One region of the Pseudomonas maumuensis genome, then DNA from elsewhere that is predicted to be linked to it. Evidence: predicted binding sites of a transcription regulator. Region 1 holds the regulator's gene; each other region holds the start of a gene.
What was found. Region 1 encodes FliA, which starts transcription of late flagellar genes. Its sites were predicted from a motif close to CTAAAGTTTNNNNNNNNNNNGCCGNTAA; they were not measured.
Positions count from the first base shown of each region.

Region 2: KSS90_RS20110 (flagellar protein MotY) is a predicted target of FliA. The motif match lies at 2,202-2,229, and genes of this name have one in related genera.
Region 3: motA (flagellar motor stator protein MotA) is a predicted target of FliA. The motif match lies at 2,283-2,310, and genes of this name have one in related genera.
Region 4: flgM (flagellar biosynthesis anti-sigma factor FlgM) is a predicted target of FliA. The motif match lies at 2,591-2,618, and genes of this name have one in related genera.

Region 1 covers NZ_CP077077.1:4,108,064-4,112,889, reverse strand. Annotated here, with positions in the region: gene flhA (flagellar biosynthesis protein FlhA) at 1-42, shown strand, start outside; gene flhF (flagellar biosynthesis GTPase FlhF) at 54-1,367, shown strand; gene fleN (flagellar synthesis regulator FleN) at 1,482-2,315, shown strand; gene fliA (RNA polymerase sigma factor FliA) at 2,312-3,052, shown strand; gene KSS90_RS18315 (chemotaxis response regulator CheY) at 3,157-3,531, shown strand; gene KSS90_RS18310 (protein phosphatase CheZ) at 3,551-4,339, shown strand; gene KSS90_RS18305 (chemotaxis protein CheA) at 4,352-4,826, shown strand, end outside.
Region 2 covers NZ_CP077077.1:4,488,327-4,493,152, forward strand. Annotated here, with positions in the region: gene KSS90_RS20105 (argininosuccinate synthase) at 1-1,062, opposite strand, end outside; gene KSS90_RS20110 (flagellar protein MotY) at 1,191-2,165, opposite strand; gene pyrC (dihydroorotase) at 2,296-3,342, shown strand; gene rnt (ribonuclease T) at 3,402-4,013, shown strand; gene KSS90_RS20125 (peroxiredoxin) at 4,090-4,692, opposite strand.
Region 3 covers NZ_CP077077.1:5,115,073-5,119,898, forward strand. Annotated here, with positions in the region: gene KSS90_RS22880 (molecular chaperone Tir) at 1-319, shown strand, start outside; gene motB (flagellar motor protein MotB) at 353-1,363, opposite strand; gene motA (flagellar motor stator protein MotA) at 1,367-2,218, opposite strand; gene KSS90_RS22895 (HDOD domain-containing protein) at 2,349-3,884, shown strand; gene rhdA (thiosulfate sulfurtransferase) at 3,930-4,739, shown strand; gene asd (archaetidylserine decarboxylase) at 4,749-4,826, shown strand, end outside.
Region 4 covers NZ_CP077077.1:1,715,578-1,720,403, forward strand. Annotated here, with positions in the region: gene KSS90_RS07920 (MFS transporter) at 1-826, shown strand, start outside; gene KSS90_RS07925 (flagellar brake protein) at 893-1,636, opposite strand; gene KSS90_RS07930 (flagella synthesis protein FlgN) at 1,727-2,194, opposite strand; gene flgM (flagellar biosynthesis anti-sigma factor FlgM) at 2,241-2,555, opposite strand; gene flgA (flagellar basal body P-ring formation chaperone FlgA) at 2,733-3,482, opposite strand; gene KSS90_RS07945 (chemotaxis protein CheV) at 3,546-4,475, shown strand; gene cheR (protein-glutamate O-methyltransferase CheR) at 4,527-4,826, shown strand, end outside.

The DNA of each region.
Region 1 (4,826 bases):
AAGCAAGTCACCATCGTTGCCACCGTGGGCCCCAACGGCTGAGGTAGTGGGTTATGCAAGTTAAGCGTTTTTTTGCCGCCGATATGCGTCAGGCCATGAAGCTGGTCCGTGATGAGCTCGGCTCCGACGCCGCCATCATCGGCAACCGGCGCATCGCCGGCGGTGTCGAGCTGACGGCTGCGCTGGACTACAAGCTGTCCGCCCTGGCCCCGCGCGTGCCCAACGCTGAGCTCGAAGACGAGCTGCGCAAGACGCAGTCGCGCATCGTCAACGCCCAGGCCGAGCTGAGCGGGCGTGGCGAAGCCAGCGAAGGCGGTAACCGGCAATTGTTCGCCGGGCAACCGCTGACCGCCTCGGAGCCGTTGATCGAGCCGCATGTCGATGAGCCCGCGCCGGTTGTCGCGCCTGCGTCGGCACCTGTTGATCCACGCCTGTTCGATGCCATGCGTTTTGAGTTGACCGGCTTGCGCGAGTTGCTGGAAGTCCAGCTCGGTTCGCTCGCCTGGAGCCAGCTGCAAGGCAGCAAGCCGCAGCAGGCCAACCTCTGGCGCCGGCTGCAGCGCCTTGGCCTTTCCGGTGGCTTGGCCCGCGAGCTGCTCGACCTCACCGCCGGCATCGAAGAACCACGTCATGCCTGGCGCATGGTCCTGGCGCACCTGGCGCGGATGATCGACGTGCCCGAGATCGAACCGATCGAAGAGGGCGGGGTGATCGCCATGGTCGGCCCGGCCGGCATGGGCAAGACCACCACGCTGGCCAAGCTGGCCGCGCGCTACGTGCTCAAGTACGGCGCGAACAACCTGGCGCTGGTGAGCATGGACAGCTTCCGCATCGGTGCCCAGGAGCAGCTCAAGACGCTGGGGCGTATCCTCAACGTGCCGGTCACCTATGTCGACCCGGGCGAGTCGCTGGCCCAGGCCCTGGAGCCGCTGCTGCGCAAGCGTGTGGTGCTGATCGACACCGCCGGCCTGCAGGCCAGCGACCCGGCGCTGCGCATGCAGCTCGAGACCCTGGCCGGGCGCGGCATCGCCGCGAAGAATTACCTGGTGCTGGCGACCACCAGCCAGAAGCAGGTGCTCACCGCCGCCTACCACAGCTACAAACGCTGTGGGCTGGCCGGTTGCATCCTGACCAAACTCGACGAAACGGCCTGTCTCGGTGAAGTGCTGAGCCTGGCTATCAGTCATGAGTTGCCGGTGGCCTATCTGACCGATGGGCCGCGCATTCCCGACGACCTGCAGCTACCGCGCAAGCACCAGTTGGTAAGCCGCGCTGTCAGTGTGCAATTGCAGGAAGAGCCCAGCGACGAGGCCATGGCCGACATGTTCGCTGATCTGTACCACAGCCCTGGCAAGCGCGCGGGTTGAGGGTGAATACTGTGCAAAGTACCTACATCATGGGGTTGCCCGGCCGGACCGTGGCCTTGAATGTTCAGCCCCTCATGTGGCCTGGGTCCAAGCGAGACAAGGTAAAGAACAGACATGGGTAGCATGCATCCCGTACAGGTGATCGCCGTGACCGGTGGCAAAGGTGGCGTCGGCAAGACTAACGTTTCAGTGAACCTGTCCCTGGCGCTGGCCGAGCTCGGCCGCCGGGTGATGTTGCTGGACGCCGACCTGGGCCTGGCCAATGTCGACGTTCTGCTGGGGCTCACGCCCAAGCGCACCCTCGCCGACGTGATCGAAGGCCGCTGCGAGTTGCGTGACGTACTGTTGCAGGGGCCTGGCGGTGTGCGCATCGTCCCGGCGGCCTCCGGCACGCAAAGCATGGTGCATCTGGCGCCCGCGCAGCACGCCGGCCTGATTCAGGCCTTCAGCGATATCGGCGACAATCTCGATGTGCTGGTGATCGACACGGCTGCGGGTATCGGTGACTCGGTGGTCAGCTTTGTTCGCGCCGCCCAGGAAGTGTTGCTGGTGGTGTGCGACGAGCCGACCTCGATCACCGACGCCTATGCGCTGATCAAGCTGCTCAACCGTGATTACGGGATGAATCGATTCCGTGTGCTGGCCAACATGGCCCAGAGCCCGCAGGAAGGCCGCAACCTTTTCGCCAAGTTGACCAAGGTCACGGACCGCTTCCTCGACGTCGCCCTACAATATGTCGGTGCCGTGCCTTACGACGAATGCGTGCGCAAGGCCGTGCAGAAGCAGCGGGCGGTCTATGAGGCCTTCCCTCGGTCCAAGTGTGCGCTGGCGTTCAAGGCCATCGCGCAGAAGGTCGATAGCTGGCCGCTGCCTGCCAACCCGCGTGGGCATCTGGAATTCTTTGTCGAGCGCCTGGTGCAACCCACCAGTGCAGGGCCGGTGCTATGAACGCGAGCGGTTTCAAGATGTACAGCAAGGCCGCCAAGGACGCGCAGTACGAGCTGATCGAGCGCTACGCGCCGTTGGTCAAGCGTATCGCCTACCACCTGCTGGCGCGCCTGCCGGCCAATGTCCAGGTCGAGGATCTGATCCAGGCCGGGATGATCGGCCTGCTGGAAGTGGCCAATAAATACGATGCCAGCAAGGGTGCCAGTTTCGAGACCTACGCCGGTATCCGCATCCGCGGCGCCATGCTCGACGAGGTGCGCAAGGGTGATTGGGCACCACGCTCGGTGCATCGCAACACGCGCATGGTCAGTGACGCGATCCGCTGTGTCGAAGCAAAGACGGGCCGTGACGCTAAAGATCACGAGGTTGCTGCCGAACTCCAATTGAGTCTCGATGATTACTACGGGATTCTGAATGACACCTTGGGCAGCCGCCTGTTCAGTTTCGACGACCTTTTGCAGGACGGCGAGCATGAAGGGCTGCACGAGGACGGAGCCAGCGGCCAGTTGGAGCCGGCGCGTGATCTGGAAGACGAGCGCTTCCAGGCTGCGCTGGCCGATGCGATCGCCAACCTGCCGGAGCGCGAACGCCTGGTCCTGGCGCTGTACTACGACGAAGAGTTGAACCTCAAGGAAATCGGTGAGGTGCTGGGGGTCAGCGAATCCCGTGTCAGCCAGTTGCACAGCCAGTGCGCCGCGCGTTTGCGTAGCCGCCTTGGGGAGTGGCGGGCACGTTGAACCCAGGTTCAGTGCAGTCGTTTTTTTGTAGTGCCGAATTGATTGAGCGCGCGCTCGGCGCCGAGCGCGTTAAAGACTGCTTGGAGGTCTAATTGAACAAAGACATGAAAATCCTCATCGTTGACGACTTTTCGACGATGCGGCGGATCATCAAGAACCTGTTGCGTGACCTGGGGTTCACCAACGTCAAGGAAGCTGATGACGGCAACACGGCACTGCCGATGCTCAACAGCGAGCCTTTTGACTTCCTGGTAACCGACTGGAACATGCCGGGCATGACCGGTATCGACCTGCTGCGCGCCGTTCGCGCCGACGAGCGTCTCAAGCACCTGCCGGTGTTGATGGTCACCGCAGAAGCCAAGCGTGAGCAGATCATCGAAGCGGCCCAGGCCGGCGTCAACGGCTATGTGGTCAAGCCTTTCACTGCTCTGGCGCTGAAAGAAAAGATCGAAAAGATCTTCGAACGCGTCAACGGCTGAGTCACGTCTGGGGGGCGCAATGGAGTCAACCAACAACTCTTTGGGTGAGTTCGAATCAACCCTGAAGAAGCATGCCCAGGAGCTGGTCGAGAGCCTCGAGCGCGGCCGCTTCGGTGAGGCGGTGCAGCTGATCCACCAACTGAACCAGACCCGCGACCGCGGGCTGTACCAGGAAGTCGGCAAGCTCACCCGCGAGCTGCACAGTGCGATCGTCAACTTCCAGATCGACCCGGCCATGCCGCAGGCCGAGGAAGTGTCGCAGATTACCGATGCCGCCGAGCGCCTCTCCTACGTGGTTCGCCTCACCGAAGGTGCGGCCAACCGCACCATGGACCTGGCGGAGGCATGCACCCCGGTGCTCAACGACCTTGCCAGCGAGGCCCAGAACCTTTCCGCCGACTGGCAGCGTTTCATGCGCCGCGAGGTGGCGGCGCCGGAATTCCGTGAGCTGGTCAAGCGCGTGGACAGTTTCCTGACGCATAGCGCCGAGGGTAATCAGAAGGTCGCGGGCCATATCAACGATATCGTCCTGGCCCAGGATTATCAGGATCTCACCGGCCAGGTGATCAAGCGGGTGACCACCTTGGTTACCGAAGTCGAAAGCAATCTGCTCAAGCTCGTGCTGATGGCAAGCCAGGTCGACCGTTTTGCCGGTATCGAACATGACCACCAGCAGCTGCGCGCTGAAAAAGATCAAGAAAAACATCCGACTCGGGGTGAAGGTCCGCAGATTCATGCCGATAAGCGTGAAGACGTCGTGTCCAGCCAGGACGATGTCGACGATCTGTTGTCCAGCCTGGGTTTTTAAGGAGCACGTTTAATGAGCTTCGGCGCCGATGAAGAAATCCTCCAGGATTTCCTGGTAGAAGCCGGCGAAATCCTCGAGCAACTGTCCGAGCAATTGGTCGAGCTGGAAAGCCGACCCGATGATGCGGACCTGCTCAATGCGATTTTCCGCGGTTTCCACACTGTAAAAGGGGGCGCCGGCTTCCTTCAGCTCAACGAGTTGGTGGAGTGCTGCCACATTGCCGAGAACGTGTTCGACATTCTGCGCAAGGGTGAGCGCCGGGTCGACGCGGAGCTGATGGACGTGGTGCTCGAAGCACTCGACACGGTCAACAGCATGTTCGGTCAGGTGCGTGAGCGCACCGACATCACGCCGGCCACGCCGGAACTGCTGGCTGCGCTGTCGCGTCTGGCCGAACCCGGTGGTGCCGAAGTGGCTGCCCCGGTGGAAGAGGTCGCCTCGGTCGACGAGGCCCCGGCCGCCGAGCCCGACATCACCGACACCGAGT
Region 2 (4,826 bases), 380 kb from region 1:
GACGGTGACATTGCCCTTGTACAGTTTCAGGCGGACAACGCCATTCACGTTGAGCTGCGAGGCATCGATCATCTGCTGCAGCATCAGACGCTCCGGGCTCCACCAGTAGCCGGTGTAGATCAGGCTGGCGTACTTGGGCATCAGCTCATCTTTCAGGTGAGCGACTTCACGGTCCAGGGTGATCGACTCGATGGCGCGGTGAGCCTTGAGCATGATGGTGCCGCCCGGAGTCTCGTAGCAGCCGCGCGACTTCATGCCGACATAGCGGTTTTCGACGATGTCCAGACGACCGATGCCGTTGGCACCTCCGATGCGGTTGAGATCGGCCAGCACGGTGGCCGGAGTTTTCTCGACGCCGTCGATGGCGACGATGTCACCGTTGCGGTAGGTCAGTTCGATGTAGGTGGCCTGGTCCGGGGCGCTCTCCGGAGAGACGCTCCATTTCCACATGTCTTCCTCGTGCTCGGTCCAAGTATCTTCCAGGACACCGCCTTCGTAGGAGATGTGCAGCAGGTTGGCGTCCATCGAGTACGGCGACTTCTTCTTGCCGTGGCGCTCGATCGGGATACCGTGCTTCTCGGCGTAATCCATCAGCTTCTCGCGGGACAGCAGGTCCCACTCACGCCATGGCGCGATGACCTTGACCCCAGGCTTGAGCGCATAGGCGCCCAGCTCGAAACGCACCTGGTCGTTGCCCTTGCCGGTCGCACCGTGGGAAATGGCGTCGGCGCCGGTTTCGTTGGCGATTTCGATCAGACGCTTGGCAATCAGTGGGCGGGCGATGGAAGTACCCAGCAGGTACTCGCCTTCGTAGACGGTGTTGGCGCGGAACATCGGGAATACGAAATCACGCACGAATTCTTCGCGCAGGTCGTCGATGTAGATTTCTTTCACGCCCATCGCCTGGGCCTTGGCGCGGGCCGGCTCGACCTCCTCGCCCTGACCGAGGTCAGCGGTGAAGGTCACCACTTCACAGTTGTAGGTGTCCTGCAGCCACTTGAGAATCACCGAAGTATCAAGGCCGCCGGAATACGCCAATACGACCTTTTTTACGTCCGCCATGCCATCACTCCACGGGGTTGTACGGAAAGCCGATGATTCTACCGGCCTTACCGAAAAATTTACAATGGGGCGACAGCTTGTGACGACAAAGCGACAGTAATTGTCGAGCGCGCGACCCGATGTCGCACTCAGGATTTCGCCGGAGCGGGCTTGGCGGCCGCGGCCGCAGGCGTTGTTGGTGTGGCGGCTTCAGGTGCTGGGGCCGTCGGCGGCACCGGCACTGCCGATTGCTCGACCGGTTTCTCCACCGGGGTCACGCGCTCGAGCTGGATGTTCACCCGGCGGTTTCGCGCCCGGTTGCCGGCAGAGTTGTTCTTGGCCAACGGGTAGCGCTCGCCGTGGAAGCGCACGGTGATCTGCTCCTCCGGCACGCCATGGGCCTTGAGGTACTCGGCTACCGCCAGCGCCCGTCGACGTGATGTGTCACGGTTGGTCAGGCGATTGCCGCTGTTGTCGGAATGGCCATTGAGTTCGATGTGGTTGACCGTCGGATCGGCCTTCAAGTAATCGAGCAGCACATCCAGGCGAGCGCGCGCCGAGCTATCCAGTTCGATTCCGCCACCGGGGAAACCGACCTGGGTCTGGCGGATCTGGTCATAGTTCATTGGCAGCAGCTTTGCAGCGCACAGTTGGTAGTCGCTGTAGGCCTTGGCGAAACTGACTGGCATCACGCGCACTTCCATCGGCCGGCCACCCTCGCCCCGGTAGTTGCGCACCACCGTACTGCGACCGTCGAGCAGGCCATTGATCAGGCGGCTTGCCTGGCCTTGGCTGGAGGTGAACAGCACGCCGGTACGGCTCATGTGTACCGCACCGAGGTTGATATCGCCACGCCCTGGCTGCCAGGGCGCCGCGGCGGCCAACAAGGTGGCGGAACCTGCGCCGAGAACGTTGCTGTCCGAACGCAGCTGGAATGTCGGCTGTTCGCCGGCACGGCGTACGAACTCGCCGCTGCCGAAACCGTCGATCGGCTGGATCAGGCGACATTCGAACTGATCACCCTCGACTTTCCAGGCGACGTTCTCCACGCGGGTCTGGAAAGTCATGGCCCCGGCCGGCAGGCTGGCGACAAGGGTGAACAGGGCTAGGTAACGCTGGCGCACGGTCGGCTCCACTGATTCTGACGGCTTACCTGAATGCTATCGGACGTCTGTCGGAAAACTTGATAGCCGTGCTCGAACAGGGGTTTTCCGGTAGCATTGGCTTCTGAGTTCGACCCGCCTGGAATCTCCAATGTCCGATCGCCTGACCCTCCTGCGCCCCGACGACTGGCACATCCATCTGCGCGATGGTGCCGTCCTGCCCCACACCGTCGGTGACGTGGCGCGCACCTTCGCCCGTGCCATCATCATGCCCAACCTGGTTCCGCCGGTGCGCAACGCCGCCGAGGCCGCGGCCTACCGCCAGCGTATCCTTGCCGCACGCCCCGCCGGCAGCCGCTTCGAGCCGCTGATGGTGCTCTACCTCACCGACCGCACCAGCGCCGACGATGTGCGTGCCGCCAAGGCCAGCGGGATCGTGTACGCCGCCAAGCTCTACCCCGCCGGCGCCACCACCAACTCCGATTCGGGCGTGACCAGCATCGACAATATCTTCCCGGCGATCGAGGCCCTGGCCGAAACCGGCATGCCCTTGCTGGTGCATGGTGAAGTCACGCGCAGCGAGATCGATGTGTTCGACCGTGAGAAGCGCTTCATCGACGAGCACATGCGCCGCCTGGTCGAGCGCTTCCCGACCCTGAAAGTGGTGTTCGAGCACATCACCACTGCCGATGCCGCGCAGTTCGTCACCGAGGCGCCGGCCAACGTCGGTGCGACCATCACCGCCCAGCACCTGCTGTACAACCGTAACCACATGCTGGTCGGCGGCATCCGCCCACACTTCTACTGCCTGCCGATCCTCAAGCGCAACACCCACCAGGTGGCGCTGCTGGATGCCGCCACCAGTGGCAACCCGAAGTTCTTCCTCGGCACCGACTCGGCGCCGCATGCCAAGCACGCCAAAGAAGCCGCTTGCGGCTGCGCCGGCTGCTACACCGCCTATGCCGCAATCGAGCTTTACGCCGAAGCGTTCGAACAACGCAACGCGCTGGACAAGCTCGAAGGCTTCGCCAGCAAGCATGGCCCTGACTTCTATGGGCTACCGCGCAACACCGACACCATTACCCTGGTGCGTGAGGAGTGGACCGCGCCGGACAGCCTGCCCTTCGGCGACACCATCGTAATTCCCCTGCGCGCTGGTGAAACACTGCGCTGGCGCCTGCAGGAGGACAACGCGTGAGCGAAGATCTGTACGAAGACGACCAGGATAGCCAGGTCAGCAGCGGCTCGCGCCATCCGATGGCCGAGCGTTTCCGCGGTTACCTGCCCGTGGTGGTGGATGTCGAGACCGGTGGTTTCAACAGCGCCACCGACGCGCTGCTGGAGATTGCCGCCGTCACCATCGGCATGGATGAAAAGGGCTTCCTGTTCCCCGAGCACACCTACTTCCATCGGGTCGAACCGTTCGAGGGGGCCAATATCGAGGCCGCCGCGCTGGAGTTCACCGGCATCAAGCTCGATCACCCGCTGCGCATGGCGGTGAGCGAGGAAAGCGCGCTGACCGATATTTTCCGCGGCGTGCGCAAGGCGCTGAAGGCCAATGGCTGCAAGCGGGCGATCCTGGTGGGGCATAACAGCAGCTTCGACCTGGGTTTCCTCAATGCTGCAGTGGCGCGCAACGATATCAAGCGCAACCCGTTCCACCCGTTCTCCAGCTTCGATACTGCCACCCTCGCTGGCCTCGCCTACGGCCAGACCGTACTAGCCCGAGCCTGCCAGAGCGCAGACATCGACTTCGACGGCCGTGAGGCGCACTCGGCGCGTTACGACACCGAGAAGACCGCCGAACTGTTCTGCGGCATCGTCAACCGCTGGAAAGAGATGGGCGGCTGGCGCGATTTCAACGATTGAAGCCCGCTCCCGCGACATGTTCGCCACGCATAAAAAAACCGGCCATCAGGGCCGGTTTTTTTATGCGCCAGGCAAATTACAGCTTGCCAGCGTTCTCGCTCAGGTAAGCCGCGACGCCTTCCGGCGAAGCGTTCATGCCCTTGTCGCCTTTCTTCCAGTTGGCCGGGCAGACTTCGCCGTGCTCTTCGTGGAATTGCAGGGCGTCGACCAGACGCAGCAGCTCGTCCATGTTACGACCCAGTGGCAGGTCGTTGACGATCTGCGAACGGACAACACCGTTGGTGTCGATCAGGAAGGCGCCACGGAAGGCCACACCGCCTTCGGACTCAACGTCGTAGGCCTTGCAGATTTCGTGGGTCATATCGGCTGCCAGGGTGTACTTGACCTGACCGATGCCGCCGTTATTGACCGGGGTGTTGCGCCAGGCGTTGTGGGTGAAGTGCGAGTCGATCGACACGCCGATCACTTCCACGTTGCGCGCCTGGAAGTCAGGGATACGGTTGTCCAGGGCGATCAGCTCGGACGGGCAGACGAAGGTGAAGTCCAGCGGGTAGAAGAACACCAGGCCGTACTTGCCCTTGATGGCCGAGGCCAGGTTGAAGCTGTCGACGATCTCGCCGTTGCCCAGCACGGCTGGAACGGTGAAGTCCGGGGCTTGTTTGCCAACGAGTACGCTCATTCGATCTCTCCTGATGAGGGGTGAAAAACCTTGCCCGGGCGGAACGCATCCCCCGGATCCAGCAAAGGCCGACCATCATACACAGCTTTGCGTGACAGGCCGAATCTCAACCGCCGGTCGCTCTGGAACGCACC
Region 3 (4,826 bases), 1.0 Mb from region 1:
TGCCACCCACTGGATCGGGGTACTCTGTGACGCCAACGCCGAGGACTGGTGGACGGCCTGGCTGCTGGGCGCGGCGGCCATGGTGAATCGGCGGGTGAGCTTCTACTACACCGGCTGCAACGAGATGCCGGAACGGCTGGGAAAATGGCCTGCGATGCGGGAACGAGAGCATATCGACCTGTTCGTTCGGGCCTACCATGACGAACAAACCTTTGGCCGGGCTATGGCTTCGGCGACCGGCAACAGCAGCGTGACGGACAGGGATAATGCGGATTTCTTCCATGCCGATCTCAAGGCCAAGATCAGGCGGGGATTCTGAAATGCGTCGGGGCCGCTAGGCGGCCCCGATCGCTTATTGGTCCTTGGACTCGTCCATCTTCAACACGCCATCCTCGAAGATGTTCAGCTTCTGACGCAGCTCGCGCGGCTGCATCGGCGTGTCCCCCGGCGCGGCACCAGGCGCGGTGCCCGCTGGCTCGGCCGGGTTGGCCGGCGAGGTACTTTCTGGCTTGCCCTGCTCACCCTCGATATCGCGCTGGGCTTTCTTGGTAAGGACGATGATGTCGATACGACGGTTGACCGGGTTGAACGGATTGGCACGGTCGAACAGCGACGACGATGCATAACCGACCACGCGGGCCACCTGCTCATCCGGATAGCCACCAGCGACCAGTGCGCGACGCGCCGCGTTGGCACGGTTGGCCGACAGCTCCCAGTTACCGAAATCGCCGGTACCGGAATACGGCTTGGCATCGGTATGGCCACTGATGCTGATCTTGTTGGGCACCGCCTTGATGGTGTCGGCCATGGCCAACAGGATGTCTTCGAAGTACGGCTGCAGGCGTGCGCTGCCCAGGTCGAACATCGGCCGGTTCTCGGCGTCCATGATCTGGATGCGCAGGCCGTCCTGGGTGATCTCGAACAGGATCTGGTCCTTGAACTTCTGCAGCTGTGGGTTTTCCTCGACCTTGTTCTGCAGCTCCTGCAGCAGCAGCTCGAGGCGCTCGCGCTCGACCTGTTCGGCCATGGTCTCGACCTTGTCCTTGTCCAGTTGCAGGCTGGTATCCGGCGTCGGCTCGGACTTCACTTCCGGGTTGATGGTCTTTTCCGGCGCCAGTTCTGGCGAACCACCCAGATCGATGATGTAGGGCGTGCCGCTTTCGGAGAAGCCGATCGGGTCCTTGAAGTAACCGGCGATGGCGATCTTCTGCTCGGGCGTGGCGGTCGACAGCAACCACAGCACCAGGAAGAACGCCATCATCGCCGTGGCGAAGTCGGCGAAGGCGATTTTCCAGGCGCCGCCGTGATGGCCGTCGCCAAAGCGCTTGACGCGCTTGACGATGATGGGCTGATTGTTCTCCATGGCTTAGCGACCGCGTACTGCTTGTTCCAGCTCGGCGAAGCTCGGGCGGTGCGCCGGGTACAGCACCTTGCGACCGAACTCGACCGCCAGCGACGGCGGCATGCCGGAAGCCGAGGCCACCAGCGAGGCCTTGATCGCCTCGTAGACGTTCAGCTCTTCCTTGGCATCGTGGCGCAGGGCATTGGCCAACGGGCCGAAGAAGCCGTAGGCAGCAAGAATACCGAAGAAGGTACCGACCAACGCCGCACCGACGTGCAGGCCGATGGACTTCTGGTCACCGTCACCCAGCGAGGCCATGGTCACCACGATACCCAGTACCGCCGCGACGATACCGAAGCCGGGCATGCCGTCGGCGATCCCGGTCACTGCGTGGGACGGATGCTCGAGCTCTTCCTTCATGCTCAGCAGTTCCATGTCGAACAGGCCTTCGAGCTCGTGGGGCGCCATGTTGCCGGTGGACATGATCCGCAGGTAGTCGCAGATGAACGCGGTCATGCGCTCGTCGCCCAGCACCGCCGGGTACTTGGCGAAGATCGGGCTGGCCGCGGCGTCCTCGATGTCGCCTTCGATCGCCATCATGCCTTCACGACGGCTCTTGTTGAGGATCTCGTACACCAGGCCCAGCACTTCCAGGTAGAAGGTGTGGGTGAAGCGGGTGCCGAACATCTTCAGCGACTTCTTGATTACATGCATGGTCATGTAACCAGGGTTGGCCTGGAGGAACGCACCAAAGGCCGCGCCGCCGATGATCAGCACTTCGAACGGCTGGATCAGTGCCGCGATCTTGCCGTGGGAAAGCACGTAGCCGCCGAGCACGCTCGCGAATACGACGATGATGCCGATAATTTTAGCCATAAGTTGGAAGCACTTGCTGTCGTGGTCAGGATAGGGAACGGAAGCTTGAAAACTCTTCTTCTACTTATCGGCAGAACTGCGCCAGACTATAGCCACTCATTGCGAAAAGCCAGTTCGGACTGATGTCAATATGCCAATTGAAACCAAGGTGCCAAGTCAGATTCCGTCGAGTCTAGAGGCCTGGATCAAGCTGCTCGACGGGGTCCGCGTGCCGATCCCGAAAGAGAGCCACGACCGTGTGCTGCAGGCCATCAACGACAACCGCCGCTCCCTGCGCGATATCGCCGAACTGATGCAGGACAGCCCCGCGCTGGTGCTCTGCGTGCTGCGCGAAGCCAACCACCCGGCCAACGCCAGCCAGGCCGAGCCTGCCGAGAGCTTGGAAATCGCCCTAAACCGCCTCGGCCTGGCCCGCACCAGCCAATTGCTCGCGCGCCTGCCCTCGGTGCCAGCGGATGAGATCCCGCCGGTGCTGCGCCAGTTCCTGCTGATCAGCCAGCATGCCACCCAGCAGGCCAATGGCCTGTTCGCCAGCCGTCTGGCGCGGCTATGGCAAGAGATCCACTGGGGCAGCCTGTTGTTCCTCTCGCCCCTTTGGCCACTGGCCCTGGCCTATCCCAAGCTGCTGGACACCTGGGAGCTGCGGGTCATCCACAAAGGTGAGGACGCCGGCGAAGTCGAGCAGGCACTGTTCGGTGTGCGCCTGATGCAACTGTGCCAATCCATGGCCGAGCACTGGCGCTTGCCCGAATGGGTGACCCAAGGCTACCGCCTGCTGATGGACGAGCGCGAACAACTGGCCCAAGTGCTGAATATCGCTCGCGAGCAGGATCCGCTTGTGCAACAACAGCGCCTGGACGAAGAGCCGGCCCTGCGCCGCTGGTTCAACCAGCCGCCTAACACCGTACTGCTGGCCAACGGCCTGGCGCTGGCGGCCCAGGTCGGCTGGGACAACCCGCACCTGCTGCGCTGGCAACTGCTCACCGCCTTGTATCTGCAAACCACGCTGGACGATGTCCAGCAACAGGTCCACCAGCAGGCCGCCGCCAGTGCCCGTCATCACGCCCGGCATGCCCTGTTCCACCCGGCCGAAGCCTTGATCTGGCCCTGGCACCAGCGCCGTCCGCACCCGGACATGCTGACAGCGCCACCGCCCAGCACCGAGGACCTCGGCCGTTGGCGTACGCTATGCCAGGAGCTGCTGGCCCAGCCCAGCCCGTTCAGCAATACGGTACATCTGGCCACCCAGGCCCGCGAAGCGTTGCTGGCGTGCGGCATGCAACGCCTGATGCTGCTGAGCCTGGACAAGGCCAGCGACTACCTGCGGGTGCAGCAGACCGCGGGGCTGCCCAAAGAGGCCAGTGCCGTCGCGTTGCCCATCGCGCAGAACAAGCTCCTGCAAAAACTGATGAACAAGGCCGGGCAACTGCGCTTGACGCCCGAGAACCACGCCCAGTTCACAACGTTGCTGCCCGCGCCACTGCGCGCCTTCTTCCGCAGCGAACATCTGCTGCTGCGTTCGCTGGCGGTCGGCGATCAGGTGCTGATGCTGGCGGTGGCGGACCAGGACGGCAAACCGCTGGCCGATGTCAGCGTGCAGGCGTTCGGCAAGACCGCGCAATGCATCGAGCGCGCCCTGGCCCTCTTCGGTAACCGCCATTCATGATTGCCTTGCGCTACAATCGCCCCCTTTGCACCCTGGAGACCGTGGATGACTGACTTTTCCGGCTTGCCCCTGGTGATCGAAGCCGAGGACCTGCTGCCGCGCCTGGACTCGCCGCGACTGATCCTGGTCGACCTGACCAGCGCCAACCGCTATGGCAGCGGCCACATCCCCGGGGCGCGCTTCGTCGATCCCAAGCGCACCCAGCTGGGGCAGCCGCCTGCCCCCGGCCTGCTGCCGGCACACGCCGACCTGGAAAAGCTGTTCGCCGAACTCGGTCATCGCGACGACGCGGTCTACGTGGTGTATGACGACGAAGGCGGCGGCTGGGCCGGTCGGTTCATCTGGCTGCTCGACGTGATAGGCCACCGGGGTTACCACTACCTCAATGGCGGCATCCAGGCCTGGCCGGCGGACAAGCTGAGCACCGAAGTGCCCGTGAGCGTGAGTGGCACGGTGAAGCTGCGACTGCACGCAGAGCCCACCGCCACCCGAGAGTACCTGCAAAGCCGCCTGGGTGCCGCCGACCTGGTCATCTGGGACGCCCGCGGGCCACTGGAATACAGCGGCGAGAAAGTGCTGGCCGCCAAAGGCGGGCATATTCCCGGCGCGATCAACTTCGAGTGGACCGCCGGCATGGACCTCAACGACCATCTGCGCATCCGCAAGGACATCGCCGAAGTCCTGCAAAATCTGGGCATCACCCCCGACAAGGAAGTGATCACCCACTGCCAGACCCACCACCGCTCCGGTTTCACCTACCTCGTGGCCAAGGCCCTCGGCTATCCACGGGTGAAGGGCTATGCCGGTTCCTGGGGCGAATGGGGCAACCACCCCGACACGCCCGTCGAAGTTTAAGGACGCTCAATGAAATCCCGCTTGTTCATCATCAGCCAGTACCTGCTGCCGCACCACCTGCTGTCACGGCTGGCCGGCTGCGTCGCC
Region 4 (4,826 bases), 2.4 Mb from region 1:
TGCCCTCTGCCTGGTGCCGGTGGCCATGACCCGGCGCATTCACCCTGCGCCGTTGCGCCCGGCGCCGATGGAGCCGAAGTTCTTCATCAAGCGCGTGCCGCAATCGCTGTCCACGGTGCTCGGTTCGGGCCTGATCGTCGGCTCTTTCTATGGCCTGGCGCCGCTGTATGCATCCAGCCAGGGGCTGACCACCGAGCAGATCGGTCTGTTCATGGGCAGTTGCATCTTCGCCGGGCTGCTGGTGCAGTGGCCGCTGGGTTGGCTTTCCGACCGTTATGACCGCGCCGTGCTGATCCGCAGCGTGGCCATCGGCCTGGCCTTGGCTGCCGCACCGCTGGCGATCCTGCCGGGGGTTCCGCTCGAGCTGCTGTTCGCCATGGGCTTCGTCATTTCGCTGTTGCAGTTCTGCCTGTATCCCCTGGCGGTGGCGTTCTCCAATGACCATGTGGAGAGCGAACGGCGGGTCTCGCTGACCGCCATGCTGCTGGTCACCTATGGTGTGGGTGCCTGTATCGGGCCATTGGCGGCCGGGGTGCTGATGAAGCTGCTGGGCGCGCAGATGCTCTACGCCTTCTTCGTGTTCTTCGCGTTGGTGCTGGTGTGGCGCATTCGGCCCAAGGCAGTCACCGGGCTGCACCAGGTCCAGGACGCGCCGTTGGGGCACGTGGCGATGCCGGCGGCAGGCTCGCCGTTGTCGGCGGCGCTCGACCCACGGGTGGATGAGCAGACGGTGCAGGAGGTGATGCAGGCGCCGGTGGCGGCGGAGGATACCGAGGAGGATGTCGCTGCGCGGCCGCAGAGCGAAGAGAGCAGGTCGGTATCCTAGGTGGCCTGCTCAGTTTCTAATGAAAACGCCACCCGATGGGTGGCGTTTTTCATGGTCTGGCGGTGATCAATAGTCGTCCTTGTCAAACCGCCGCGCCTCACGCTGCAGCTGGTAGACGAAGCTCTCGATCTTGCGCTGGGCCTGGCCGTTGAGGTTGTGGAAGCGCACCCCGGCGAAGGTGGTGTTGATACGCTCTTCGAAATGCAGGTGACGCAGTTCGACCAGTGTGTCGCTCAATCCCAGCGGGTTGCCGGCCTTGAAGCGCTCGTAGACCTGGCCCAGTTGCAGGCGGTCCTCGACGTTGCCGTCGAAGCGCAGTTTGCAGCCGGTGGCCGAGATATCCAGCAGTTTGCCGCGCAGCGCGCCGTTGCCCTTGAGGTGGGTGCCATCGAGGGTCACGTCGACCAGTTGCGACAGCTTCAGCGCGGCGCGGAAGGCGTTGCGGCGCTGGTGATAGGTCACTTCATCGGGCAGCGGGCCACGGTAGCAGCGGTGGCCGTCGATCTCGGTGATGGTCAGTGGTGTGCTGCTTTCCCAGGCGATGCGCACGCCGTCGTGGAAGCCTTCGATGCGGAAGGGTTCGCCGCTCTCGATGTACTTCTCGCCGTCGCGGGGGATCATTTCATCCAGTGCCAGGACACCGCTTTCCCGGTCGACATGCACCACATAGCTCTGGAACCGCTGGCTGCGCTCATGGAAGCTGATGATCAGCGGGTCGTGGCTATCCAGCAGCTGGCGCAAGTTGGCCGCGATCTCCAAAGGGGTGGTCAGCACCTTTGGGGGCTGGGGAGCATCGGATTCATTGAACACGGGTTATCAATCTCCAGGCAAAACGGCACACGCAAGTTACGGCATTTTGCCAGTATGTTCCGTGCCTTGATACAACTAAGATAGAACTAATCACACTTGGCTGAGTGCGCGGGGCTTGGCCATTGGCGAGGTGCCGCCACGGCTGTCGTAGAGTGACGGAGAATCGCCACCCTGAAGGATTCTGATCTGATTGGCCGTGCTCTGTTGCTGCACCTGGATGATTCGGCCATTGGTCTCGTTGACCTGCTGGCAGGCATCCATCAGCTCGCCCAGGGCATCGAGTCGGCTCATGATGGCCTCGCCGTTGCTCGACTGCGCGGCCAGCGCCTGCGCACCTGTACGATCGGCGCTCAGGCCGAGGTCCAGCAGCAGTTGGCTGCGGCGCTTGCCCTGCTGCTCGAGCAAGATGATCAACGACTGTTTGCGGGCCAGTATGTGCTCCAGGGCCAGCATATCCCGGCCGTGCAGGGCTATCGCTTCGTTTTGCAGGAGTTCGAGCAGTTCCTGCGTTGGCGCGATGTCGTTTTCGATCAGTTGCAGCAAGGTGATGTCGTGCATGGCTAACTCTTGGCGGTTGCGTCCTTGAAGTCAGCGCGCCTGAAGGTCAGCGCTGGGCTTCGAAATCAAGCAGTTTGCTGGCGACACGGTCGGCATCGACCTTGTAGCTGCCATCTGCGATCGCTTGCTTCAACTCGGCCACACGGGCGCTGTTGACGGTTGGCTGGTCGCGCAGCTTGTCGCTGATCTTCTGCAATTGCTGGGCCTCTGGGCTCAGGTGTACGGCTTCTCCGCTGGCATTGGCCTGCTTTGGCGCTTCACTGGCCGGGCCGGCTTTATCGGCGGTGCCAGGTGCGGCATTGCCGCGAACGCCGCCCGTGACGGACGGAGAATTGTTTAGACGACTGAAGTCGATGACCATGTTCAAAACCCCTGGGAATTAGGACGCATGCCTTGCTTTCGGCCTACCCGAGCAAAACTTTAGGCGTGAATGCATCTCCGCCTCTCGGCACGCGTGCGTAACCCGATGTGTGACACAGTTTAGGGCGCGCGGTTCCACATCGCCAGCGTTCTGTCAGTATCCCGACGCCGGGTGTCGCTACATGGCCACCTCGACCTGGCCGGGCCCAGTGACTCGCGCCTTTACGACGCGTTTGGAGTTCAGGTTGCGTACGCGGATCTGCGTTTGCAGGCCGCCCTTGTCCAGTGCCTCGCCCGGCATGCGCACGCTGAGGCTGCCACTGCGGGCGATGATCACTACATGGTCGCCCTTGCGCACCACTTCGGCCTGCTCCAAGTGCTGTTGCGTCAGCACCTGGTCGAGCACCGTGGGGCGCAGCAGCTTCATGCCCAGCGCCTGGTCTAGCTGAGTCAGGTAGCCGGGGCCGAGGGTGCCTACATCGCGTTCGCGCATGGCCACATCGCCTTCGCCGACCACGCTTTCGCGTTTCAGCGGGCGGGTCATCACCACTACGTCGCGCAACAGGCGGACCTGGGCCGGGACGAAAACCGTCCATGGCGCCGCGCCGTCGCAGCGTACTCGTACCGTGACCCGGCCCAGGGGCGTCGAACTTTCCAGCGAGGCATCCAGCTGCTGGCTGCACAGCGGCATGCGCAGGCGCGGGTCCAAGGTGTTCACCTGGATTTCGTAGCGGCCTGGAGTCTGGGTGGTTGCCAGATAATCCTCTACGGTGAATTCAAGAAACCCTTGAGTGACACCGATAAGCTGTTCAGGCAAGGTAAAAGCGTCCGCCAGCGTACGTATGCCGGGTGCCAGCAGGCACAGGGCGGCCAGTGAGCCGGTCAACAGGCGCGTCAGTCGTCGGAAATTTGTCGTTTTCGTGTACATGGCGTTCAAAAAAGCAAAGCCCGTGCCGATTTGGTACTCAGGCAATCGTTGAAGGAGTCCGGCATGGCTGGAGTGATGGATTCGGTCAACCAGCGCACGCAACTGGTGGGGCAGAACCGCCTGGAGCTGCTGTTGTTTCGCCTCAATGGCGATCAGCTCTACGGCATCAATGTGTTCAAGGTGCGGGAGGTTTTGCAGTGCCCGGACCTGACGTTGCTGCCACGGTCTCATCCGGTGGTGCGCGGTGTGGCCAACATTCGGGGGGCGACCATCCCGATCCTGGACCTGTCGATGGCCACGGGCCTTCCGCAGTTGAAGGAAGAAACGCGCAATAGCTTCGTGATCATCACCGAATACAACACCAAGACCCAGGGCTTCCTGGTGCATTCGGTGGAGCGCATCGTCAACATGAACTGGGAAGAGATCCATCCGCCACCCAAGGGTACCGGGCGTGATCACTACCTGACCGCCGTGACCCGGGTCGACAACCGCATGGTCGAGATCATCGATGTCGAGAAAGTGCTGGCCGAGGTGGCGCCATCGTCCGAGTCTGTATCGGACGGTGTGATCGATGCCGAGGTGCAGGACAAGGCGGTGATGCTGCGGGTTTTGACCGTCGATGACTCGTCGGTGGCGCGCAAGCAGGTGAGTCGTTGCCTGCAGACCGTGGGCGTCGAGGTGGTGGCGCTCAACGATGGCCGTCAGGCCCTGGATTACCTGCGCAAGCTGGTGGACGAGGGCAAGCGACCGGAGGAGGAGTTCCTCATGATGATCTCGGATATTGAAATGCCGGAAATGGACGGCTATACCCTCACGGCGGAGATCCGCAGCGATCCGCGCATGCAAAAGCTGCACATCTGCCTGCATACTTCGTTGTCTGGGGTGTTCAACCAGGCGATGGTCAAGAAGGTCGGTGCCGATGACTTCCTGGCCAAGTTCAGGCCGGATGACCTCGCCCAGCGCGTGGTCGATCGGATCAAGGCGAGTCATTGAAACGGCCGGGGCTCGTCCCCGGCGCTAGCGATTTAAGAAGAGGCGGCAGCATTGTCTACGGGTAATTTGGATTTCGAACAGTTCCGGGTCTTCCTGGAGAAAGCCTGTGGCATCCTGCTGGGCGAGAATAAGCAGTACCTGGTCTCCAGCCGTCTCAACAAGCTGATGGAGCAACAGGGCATCAAGTCGCTGGGCGAGCTGGTGCAGCGCATCCAGACCCAGCCACGCGGTGGCTTGCGCGAGCAGGTGGTCGATGCCATGACCACCAACGAGACGCTGTGGTTCCGCGACACCTACCCGTTCGAGGTGCTCAAGAGCAAGGTGATCCCGGAGTTCATCAAGAACAACCCG